Regions from separate parts of the Paenibacillus sp. FSL R5-0407 genome, predicted to be linked through region 1. Evidence: riboswitches for the same ligand, from Rfam matches in the RefSeq annotation. Region 1 holds a riboswitch; the other holds the start of a gene.
What was found. A riboswitch is a leader RNA that binds a small molecule or an ion and turns the genes downstream of it on or off. The one in region 1 is predicted to bind S-adenosylmethionine.
Positions count from the first base shown of each region.

Region 2: another riboswitch for S-adenosylmethionine. It lies ahead of metA (homoserine O-acetyltransferase MetA); the one in region 1 lies ahead of NYE70_RS12370 (methionine ABC transporter ATP-binding protein).

Region 1 is NZ_JBBPAX010000001.1:2,555,768-2,559,980, forward strand. It holds gene NYE70_RS12360 (MetQ/NlpA family ABC transporter substrate-binding protein) at 1-318, opposite strand, end outside; gene NYE70_RS12365 (methionine ABC transporter permease) at 375-1,043, opposite strand; gene NYE70_RS12370 (methionine ABC transporter ATP-binding protein) at 1,043-2,068, opposite strand; SAM riboswitch class I at 2,170-2,328, opposite strand; gene NYE70_RS12375 (Cthe_2314 family HEPN domain-containing protein) at 2,423-3,139, opposite strand; gene NYE70_RS12380 (COX15/CtaA family protein) at 3,237-4,181, opposite strand.
Region 2 is NZ_JBBPAX010000001.1:24,913-29,125, reverse strand. It holds gene NYE70_RS00150 (trans-sulfuration enzyme family protein) at 1-470, opposite strand, end outside; gene NYE70_RS00145 (PLP-dependent transferase) at 463-1,650, opposite strand; gene metA (homoserine O-acetyltransferase MetA) at 1,669-2,604, opposite strand; SAM riboswitch class I at 2,724-2,851, opposite strand; gene corA (magnesium/cobalt transporter CorA) at 3,272-4,207, shown strand.

The DNA of each region.
Region 1 (4,213 bases):
ATGTTGGAAATAGTTTGCATCCAGTTGTTTTTCGAATACTTGAACGTTCGGCTGTACATAGTCCGTAAATTCTCTGACTTCCAGCTCTACGCCCTCTTCCTTCAGCTTCGGAGCAATAAACTTGAGAATATCCGCATGCGGTACGGTTGCGCCAACGACCAGTTTAACCGGTTCGGTTGCAGCCGGAGTATTCGCGGCGTCGTTCCCTGCAGCCGGCGTATTGCCTGCCGCGGAGTTGTCGTTCTTTGCATTGTTGCCGCAAGCGGCGAGTACCAGAACCAAAGCCAGCGTCAATAACGAAAAAGTCCATTTCTTCATAACAGTATGACCTCCTAATAGTTTTTGAATAAGGATTTAATCTATATAAGGTTTCCTTATTTCCTCGTAAAATGAATCACCAGCCGGTCACCAAGCATTTGCAGCACTTGCACCAGGATGACCATGAAAACAACGGAGACAATCATAACTTCCTTCTCGTAGCGGTAATACCCGTAACGAATCGCCAAGTCGCCGAGTCCGCCGCCTCCTACCATACCCGACATCGCGGTGTAAGATACCAGGGTAACTGCGGTAATGGTCATGCCTGCGATTAGGCCGGGCAACGATTCCGGCAGCAGCACCTTGCGGATGACCTGAAAGGTCGTAGCTCCCATCGCGTGCGAAGCTTCAATGACCCCGCGATCCACCTCGCGCAGCGCCGTCTCGACGAGACGGGCAAAGAACGGAGCGGCTCCGATCACGAGCGGCGGAATGGTTCCTTCCACTCCGGAAGATACCCCCATAATCGCCCGGGTAACAGGGATTAGAGCAACGATCAGAATGATGAACGGTACGGAACGGATAATGTTGACGATGAGGGACAGAATCCGATAGACCCACCCAAGAACCGGCGAACTGGAACGGGAAAAGGTATATAAGAGCACGCCCAGCGGCAATCCGATCAGAAACGTGAACAGGGTGGCATAGCCCATCATTTGCAGCGTATCCGTAGAAGCTGTGCCCATTTCGGCCCAGTCGATTTTAGAAAAGTCCAACCCCCACATTACCCGATCACCTCCACATCAAGATCCCGTTCTCTTAACAAAGCAAGCGTCCGCTCCACTTTCTCGTCGTCTCCTTCAAAGGAAACCGTCAGTTTGCCGTACGGCACGTCCTTGATCGTTGAGATCGTCCCCTGCAGAATCGCGAAGTTTACGCCGGTTTCCCGGACCACCTGGGACAACACCGATTCATAGGTCTTGGCGCCGAGGAATGTGATCTTCACCAGTCTCGCCCATTCCGGATGAGGCACCGATGCCGCCAGCTTCAAGCCTTCTTCGCCGGCCGAGCCGGCTGCGTCACGATTGATGAACTCCCGTGTTACGAAATGCCGCGGTTTCAGGAACACCTCGGTGACCGGCCCTTCTTCCACGATGCCCCCTTCATGAATGACCGCGACGCGGTCGCAAATGCTCTGGATGACATGCATCTCATGCGTGATCAGCAGAATCGTCAGATTGAACTTCCGATTGATATCAAGCAAGAGCTTCAGAATGGAATCCGTGGTTTGCGGATCCAGGGCCGACGTAGCTTCGTCGCATAGGAGCACATCCGGATCGCTGGCCAGGGCCCGCGCGATGCCTACCCGCTGCTTCTGTCCGCCGGATAACTGGGCGGGATACTTCCCGCGGTGCTCTTCCAGCCCGACCAGAGCCAGCAGTTCATTCACTTTGTCCTGGATCTGGGCCTTGGGAGTCCCGGTCAGTGTTAGCGGAAATGCGACATTATCATATACTGTGGCTGAAGACAGCAGGTTGAAATGCTGGAATATCATACCGATCTTCCGGCGGTGCTGTTGAAGCTCCCGCTTGCCCAGCTTGGTCAGATCCGTGCCGCCGACCCAAACCTCGCCTTGGGAAGGTCGTTCCAGCAAGTTGATGCAGCGGATGAGCGTACTTTTACCCGCGCCGGAGTGCCCGATTACCCCGAAGATTTCACCTTTGTTCACCTTCAGGTTAAGACCGGATAACGCGGTGGTCGTCTTCTTTTTGCTGCCATATATTTTAGTGAGCTGTTTGAGTTCAATCAAACTTATAGCCTCCTGTTTGCGCAATTTTTCCATGTATATCCAGCAAAAACAGAAAAGAGCCCCACAGATTCAAAGGGCTCTCTTTACGTAAAGACAATGCCTTCTCATCTGTCAAAACCTGCGATGCATGCACAACGCGATTTTGAAGGAATTAGCACCATGACATTCGGTATCGGCATGACGGGGCCGTAGCTCCCTACCTGATTCGAATCGGTTGCTGGGCTTCATCGGGCCTTTCCCTCCGCCTCTCTCGATAAGAAAAATATGAAATTATTTCTGAAACTAGTTTAGAGTATAGGAGTTTTGCCCTGTTTTGTCAAAGGAAAAAATACGTAGCCCGATCGGAAATATATTCTATCTCCCCGAAACCTTCTTCCAGCGCTGATTCGCGTATGAAAAAGACGCTTCCAGCGTTTCGCAAACCATGAGATAACCTTGCTCCAAATCGTGCAGATGACGGTCCAGATCCTCAAGCTCTATTTTCCCATGCAAAGTCTGATGCCGCTGCCAAAGATCATCCTTCATTTCCGAATTCATGTAATGGATCTCCGTATTGCGGCGCTGTCTCAAGACGGCGAGCGGTTCCTTATACTTCTCTTTAATGGCAACCAGCCGATCTCCCAGCTCCATATGTACCTTCATGTACCGGAACTGCCGAAGCACCGTGAAGTATGAGAAATGAGCTTTGACTTTGGAGGTTTTGAGATCGAACAGCTCGTTGAGCACCGTGCCCAGCTTGTCCAGCGTGGCAAACACGCGGATGAATCCGTCCTTGTAAAAAAATACGTATCGCGCATAATCGCCCCGCTCGATCGGATCCATATCCGCCTCCGAATCGTGGACTACCTTCTTCCGAAAGAAGGAAGCCGCATGCAGACACTGCTCCAATTCATCCAGCGAAGCGATCAGACCGAGCGTCCAAATTTCGAGCTTCCGAAAATCATGGGTCGGGTCTTTATGAAGCTCCGTTTCTTTTTGCAGCAGCTTCGTCATTTGTACCATGGCGTCGATAGCGTCCTTCAGCAGACCTTCATTTTCTCTTGGCGGTTCGCCAAGCAAGCTTCGCAGCATATTGTTTCCTCGCTTCCGTCAATGAATCCGGGTATCCGTTCTCCCTGCCTATTGTATAACACTTCCCGAATGTCTCTAAGCTCATTCCTGCACAATGTTATTGAGCACGTCCGTCCTTGTTTCTGCTTAACTGCCAAGTTCTGACGCTCATATAACAAAGTACCCCGAACAAGGCCGCCAAAACAATGATATGGGCAAGAGAGGTAAACAAATACACTTCATAATTGTTCAACGTGAACACAATACTTGCGCCGGTGAATACCTGTACCAGGATCAACACGGTGGCCGCTACGCCGAGTGAACGGATTTCCCGATTCCCCGGATGTTTACGATAGGCAAAATGACCGACCGTGGCTACCAGGATTAACAGCAGCGCAGCCGCAACCCGGTGAATAAAAGCGATGCCGACACCGCCCGAAAGTTCCGGGATGAGTTCCCGGTTACAGAGCGGCCAGCCTGTACAGCCGCCGGCGGAATCGGTATGACTCACATAGGCGCCGATATATACCACGATGTATGTGTAGGCTGTAGCGAACCAGGTCAAATTACGGAATCCGCGGGAAACATACAGTTTGGTCGGCGCGGGCTGCTTCCCGTTCTCCCTGGCTTCATCTTCGCGAATGCCAAGGACGAGAATCACCGAGCTGGCAAAAGCTATCAGTGAAAAGCCGAAGTGCAGCGCCATGACTGCCGAAGACGTAGGAAATATGACCGCCATCGCGCCCATGACGGCTTGAACCATGACAAATACAAGCGCAAGAAAAGAATAAATCTGCAGATCCCGGCGTTGCTTCCGGTACATCCAAAACGCCACAAAGGCCGCCAATGACAACAAGCCCGCGGCTCCGCTGACTGCCCGGTGCGAGTATTCGATCAAGGAGGCGATCGTGTGGGCCGGTACGAATTTCCCGTGGCACAGAGGCCAATCATTGCCGCAGCCGAGGCCCGATTCGGTCTTGGTAACCACGCTTCCGCCCAGTGTTGCCAAGAACATGACTAAGCAAGAAATATAGCTAAGCCATTTCAATTGCTTCGTATTCAAAATGCTCACCCGCTATATCAGTGTAAGGAGAT
Region 2 (4,213 bases), 2.5 Mb from region 1:
ATAAACACGGCCTTCGTATTCGGCTTCAGAGCCGCTTGAACTGCGGCAAAATCCGTCATGTCGACGAAGGTCGCCTCAATGTTCATCCGGCTTAATATATTGGTAAGCAACCGATATGTACCGCCGTATACATCTTCCGTCACAATCAGATGATCGCCGGCCGAAAACAGCATGAACGTGGTCGAGATCGCCGCCATACCGCTGGCAAACGCCAATCCGCGCGAACCGCCCTCGAGAACCGCTATATAATCTTCCAACGCCTGACGGGTCGGATTGCCCGAACGGCTATAGTCGTATTCCGGCGGGTTAAAGATGTCGTGATGATGGAAAGTGGATGCCTGGTAGATCGGGACGCTGGACGCCCCCGTAGCGGCGTCGACTTCATTTCCGAAGTGGATCAGCTTCGTATCGAATTTCTTGGCCGGTAATTCCGGCGATCCGCCTTGCTGAGATTGTCCGCTATCACTCATTCCCTTGACCTCCTTCGACTTCCAGCCGAGCTGCCTCGAGTGCCTGACCCAGGTCCGCGATCAAATCCTCCGCATGCTCAATACCTACCGAGAAGCGGAGCAACCGGTCGTCTACACCAACCGCTTCGCGGATTTCCACAGGAATGTCGGCATGGGTCTGAACTGCCGGATAAGTCATCAGCGATTCCACTCCGCCCAGACTTTCCGCAAAAGCAATCAATTCCAGGTGCCGGAGCACGGGCTCAACATAACGGGCATCGGTTACTTTAAAAGCAAAGATCCCCGTATTGCCGCTCGCTTGCTTCTTTTGAATATCATGACCCGGATGATCCGGCAGTCCGGGATGGAACACCTCCGCGATTTGCGGATGCTGCTGCAAGTATTTCGCGACGGCGAGCGCATTGCTCTCATGGCGTTCCATTCTCAGTGCCAAGGTCTTCATGCCGCGCATAAGCTGATAGGAGTCGGTTGGGCTGAGCACTGCACCGATGGAATTGTGAAGAAAAGCGATCTCGCGTGACAATTCTTCACCCTTCGTGATAATCAAGCCGGCAAGCACATCGTTATGGCCGCCCAAATATTTGGTCGCACTGTGGACGACAATATCCGCGCCAAGTTCAAGCGGGCGCTGAAAATATGGCGTCAGCAGCGTATTATCCACAACGGTCAGCAGCTGATGACGCTTCGCCCAAACAGTAACCGCCTCAATGTCGGTAATCATCATCAACGGATTGGTCGGAGTTTCAATGAATACCGCTTTCGTATTCGGTTTGCGTTCGCTCTCAAGGGCGTCCAAATCGTTGGTATCCACATAGGAAGCGCTAATTCCGAACCTGGACAATATCCGCTCCAGCAACCGGTAAGTTCCTCCGTACAAATCAAGCGATACGATCAGATGATCGCCCTGGGAAAACAAGCTGAATACGGTCTGCAGCGCGGCCATACCCGAACTGCAGGCAAATCCCGCGTCCCCGCATTCGAGTGCCGCGGAAGCTTCTTCAAGTACAGTTCGGGTCGGGCTCTTCGTACGGGAATAATCAAATCCCGTGCTCTGACCGAGCCGCGGATGCCGGAACGCTGTCGCTTGATATATCGGGTAGTTTACCGCACCCGTGACCGGCTCTTCTATCGAACCGATTTGTGCCAATCTGCTCTCCAAATGCCATTTGTTCTCTTTCACCTTGAATACCCCTCCACTTTAGATCTGATAAATAAATTCGGCCAATTGATCGATATCATAGGGTGTTTCCTGATACACATAGTAATTCAGCCAGTTGGAGAATAATAAATTAGCATGCGCTCTCCAGCTTGAAGCGGGAGTTTTGGAAGGATCGTTATTCGGATAGTAGTTGACCGGCAAGTCGATGTCGAGTCCTTTAGCGACATCCCGGTCGTATTCCCATTTGAGTGAACATGGATCGTACTCCGAATGGCCGGTTACAAAAATCTGCTTCCCGTCCCGCGACGCTACGAGATAGATGCCGGCTTCTTCGGATTCCGCCAAGATTTCAAGCTCAGGCACGCGTTCGATATCTTCCCGGGAGACATCCGTGTGACGGGAGTGGGGCACCTGGAACACTTCGTCAAAGCCGCGCAGAAGTTTCACATGCGGATTGTTGACCGTATGCGGGAACACGCCGAAGCACTTTTTCTCCAAGTTCAATTTCCGGACGCCGTAGTGATAATAGAGACCCGCTTGGGAAGCCCAACATATATGCATCGTCGAAGTTACGTGGCTTTTGCTCCATTCGAAGATTTCCTTCAACTCTTCCCAATAATTCACTTCTTCAAATTCAAACTGTTCGACCGGAGCACCCGTCACAATCATACCGTCAAAGCGGCGGCCTCTGATTTCATCAAAGGTTTTGTAGAACATGTTCAGGTGTTCCGCGGACGTGTTCTTGGAAGTATGTGACCGGGGGTGAAGCAAAACGATCTCGACCTGAAGCGGCGTATTGCCAAGCAGACGCAAGATTTGAGACTCCGTCGTTTCCTTGATCGGCATCAGATTCAGAATGGCGATGCGCAGCGGACGTATATCCTGCTGATAGGCCCGGCTCTCATCCATCACAAAAATATTTTCGTTCGTAAGCACTTCCTTGGCCGGCAAATGATCCGGTACTTTAATCGGCATAATTTTCACTCCTTCTGACGACTAGACTGGAATTTTGCTTGCTGAAAGCGGGCGTTGACAAGAAAAAAGACCTCACTCTTAACATAGAGAAAGGTCATCATTTATTCCTGAATGCTCCTCTCTCATCTCTCAGAGACCGGGTGCCGACAAATCGCACTACTCGGTTCCGCAAGAATTAGCACCGTGCGACGTATCGCCGGTTGCCGGGTATCATCGGGCCAGTCCCTCCACCTACTCTTGATAAGAAAATCGTCTAAGTATTTAGTTTTGTAATCAAATTTAAATATACTGATTTTCATTATACATGAAATGTATATTTTCACAAGCCAAATGCCCTTATTTGTCCACAACTTTTTGGCTTGAAACAATTCACACCCCGGCGTTATACTAGACAAGTGTTTAAGAGGCACTATATCCCTAATAACAAAGAGGTGAATCCGAGGATGGAAGGCGACCCGAGTCCGCAGTGTATTATCCTGAAGCAACAATCGCATAGGAAACCGATCAGCAGGCGCCCTGCGGGTAATAACGGGCACTTTCTTTTCCCGGTGTTTTCATAAAACGCCTTATTCGGCGTTCCCGCACCGCCGCTGTATCACCTTCCTGTGCTCAGCCAGACCAAAGTGAGCATAACCGGCTGCTTCCAGCCGGAAAGGGAGTGAAGAGCATGAAAATCCGTCATGTAGTCGCCGGTGTATTTACTCCGGTAGCAGATGTAGAAATGACAACAACACCGCCTGAGCAAGGGTTCTATTGGATCGATGCCGATGTTGAAGACCTGGCCCTGCTTCAGCCGCTGTTCTCATTGCACGATCTTGCGGTGGAGGATTGTCTTACCGAAGAAGAGCAGCGTCCAAAAATCGAAACTTATGACAACCACTATTTTATTGTAGTCAACAGTATCCGTTATGATGACGAGGAAATCTTCTTGCGGGCGCTGAACGTTTTTCTGGGCCGGCATTATATCATTACCGTAACCAAACAAAAAATCAACGAACTCCGGGCTGTAAAGCCGATCCTCTGGGAACAGGAGGTCAGCGAGCCCGACCGGTTCCTTTATTTCCTTATCGACCTTGTGGTTGACAATTATTTCATCGTCGGTGACCGGATCGAAGTCAAGATCGAGAAGCTGGAAGAAGACATTCTCATGCATACCAAGCGGTCCCATCTTAACGAAATTATCGGTCTGCGAAGCGAAATACTCTGGCTTAAGAAAGTGCTGGGTCCGCAAAAAGAAGTGATTAATATTCTAAACAAAAAAGACCTGCGGCTGATCGACGACCAATTGCAGAAATATTTCAGCGACATCTATGAGAACGCCGTTAAGATTTCCGAAAACTTCGATACGTTCCGGGAACTCGTAGGAAACTTACGAGAAGCTTATCAGGCCGCCATCGCCAACCGTGCGAATGAAATCATGCGCGTGTTTACGGCGATTACGACGATTTTCATCCCGCTTACGCTAATTACCGGCATCTACGGAATGAACTTCGACCATATGCCTGAACTTCATTGGAAGTACAGTTACTATGTTGTCCTCGGCATTATGATCGTGCTTGGAGCGGGAATGTTCTATCTGTTCCGGAAACGGGACTGGATCTAAAATTCA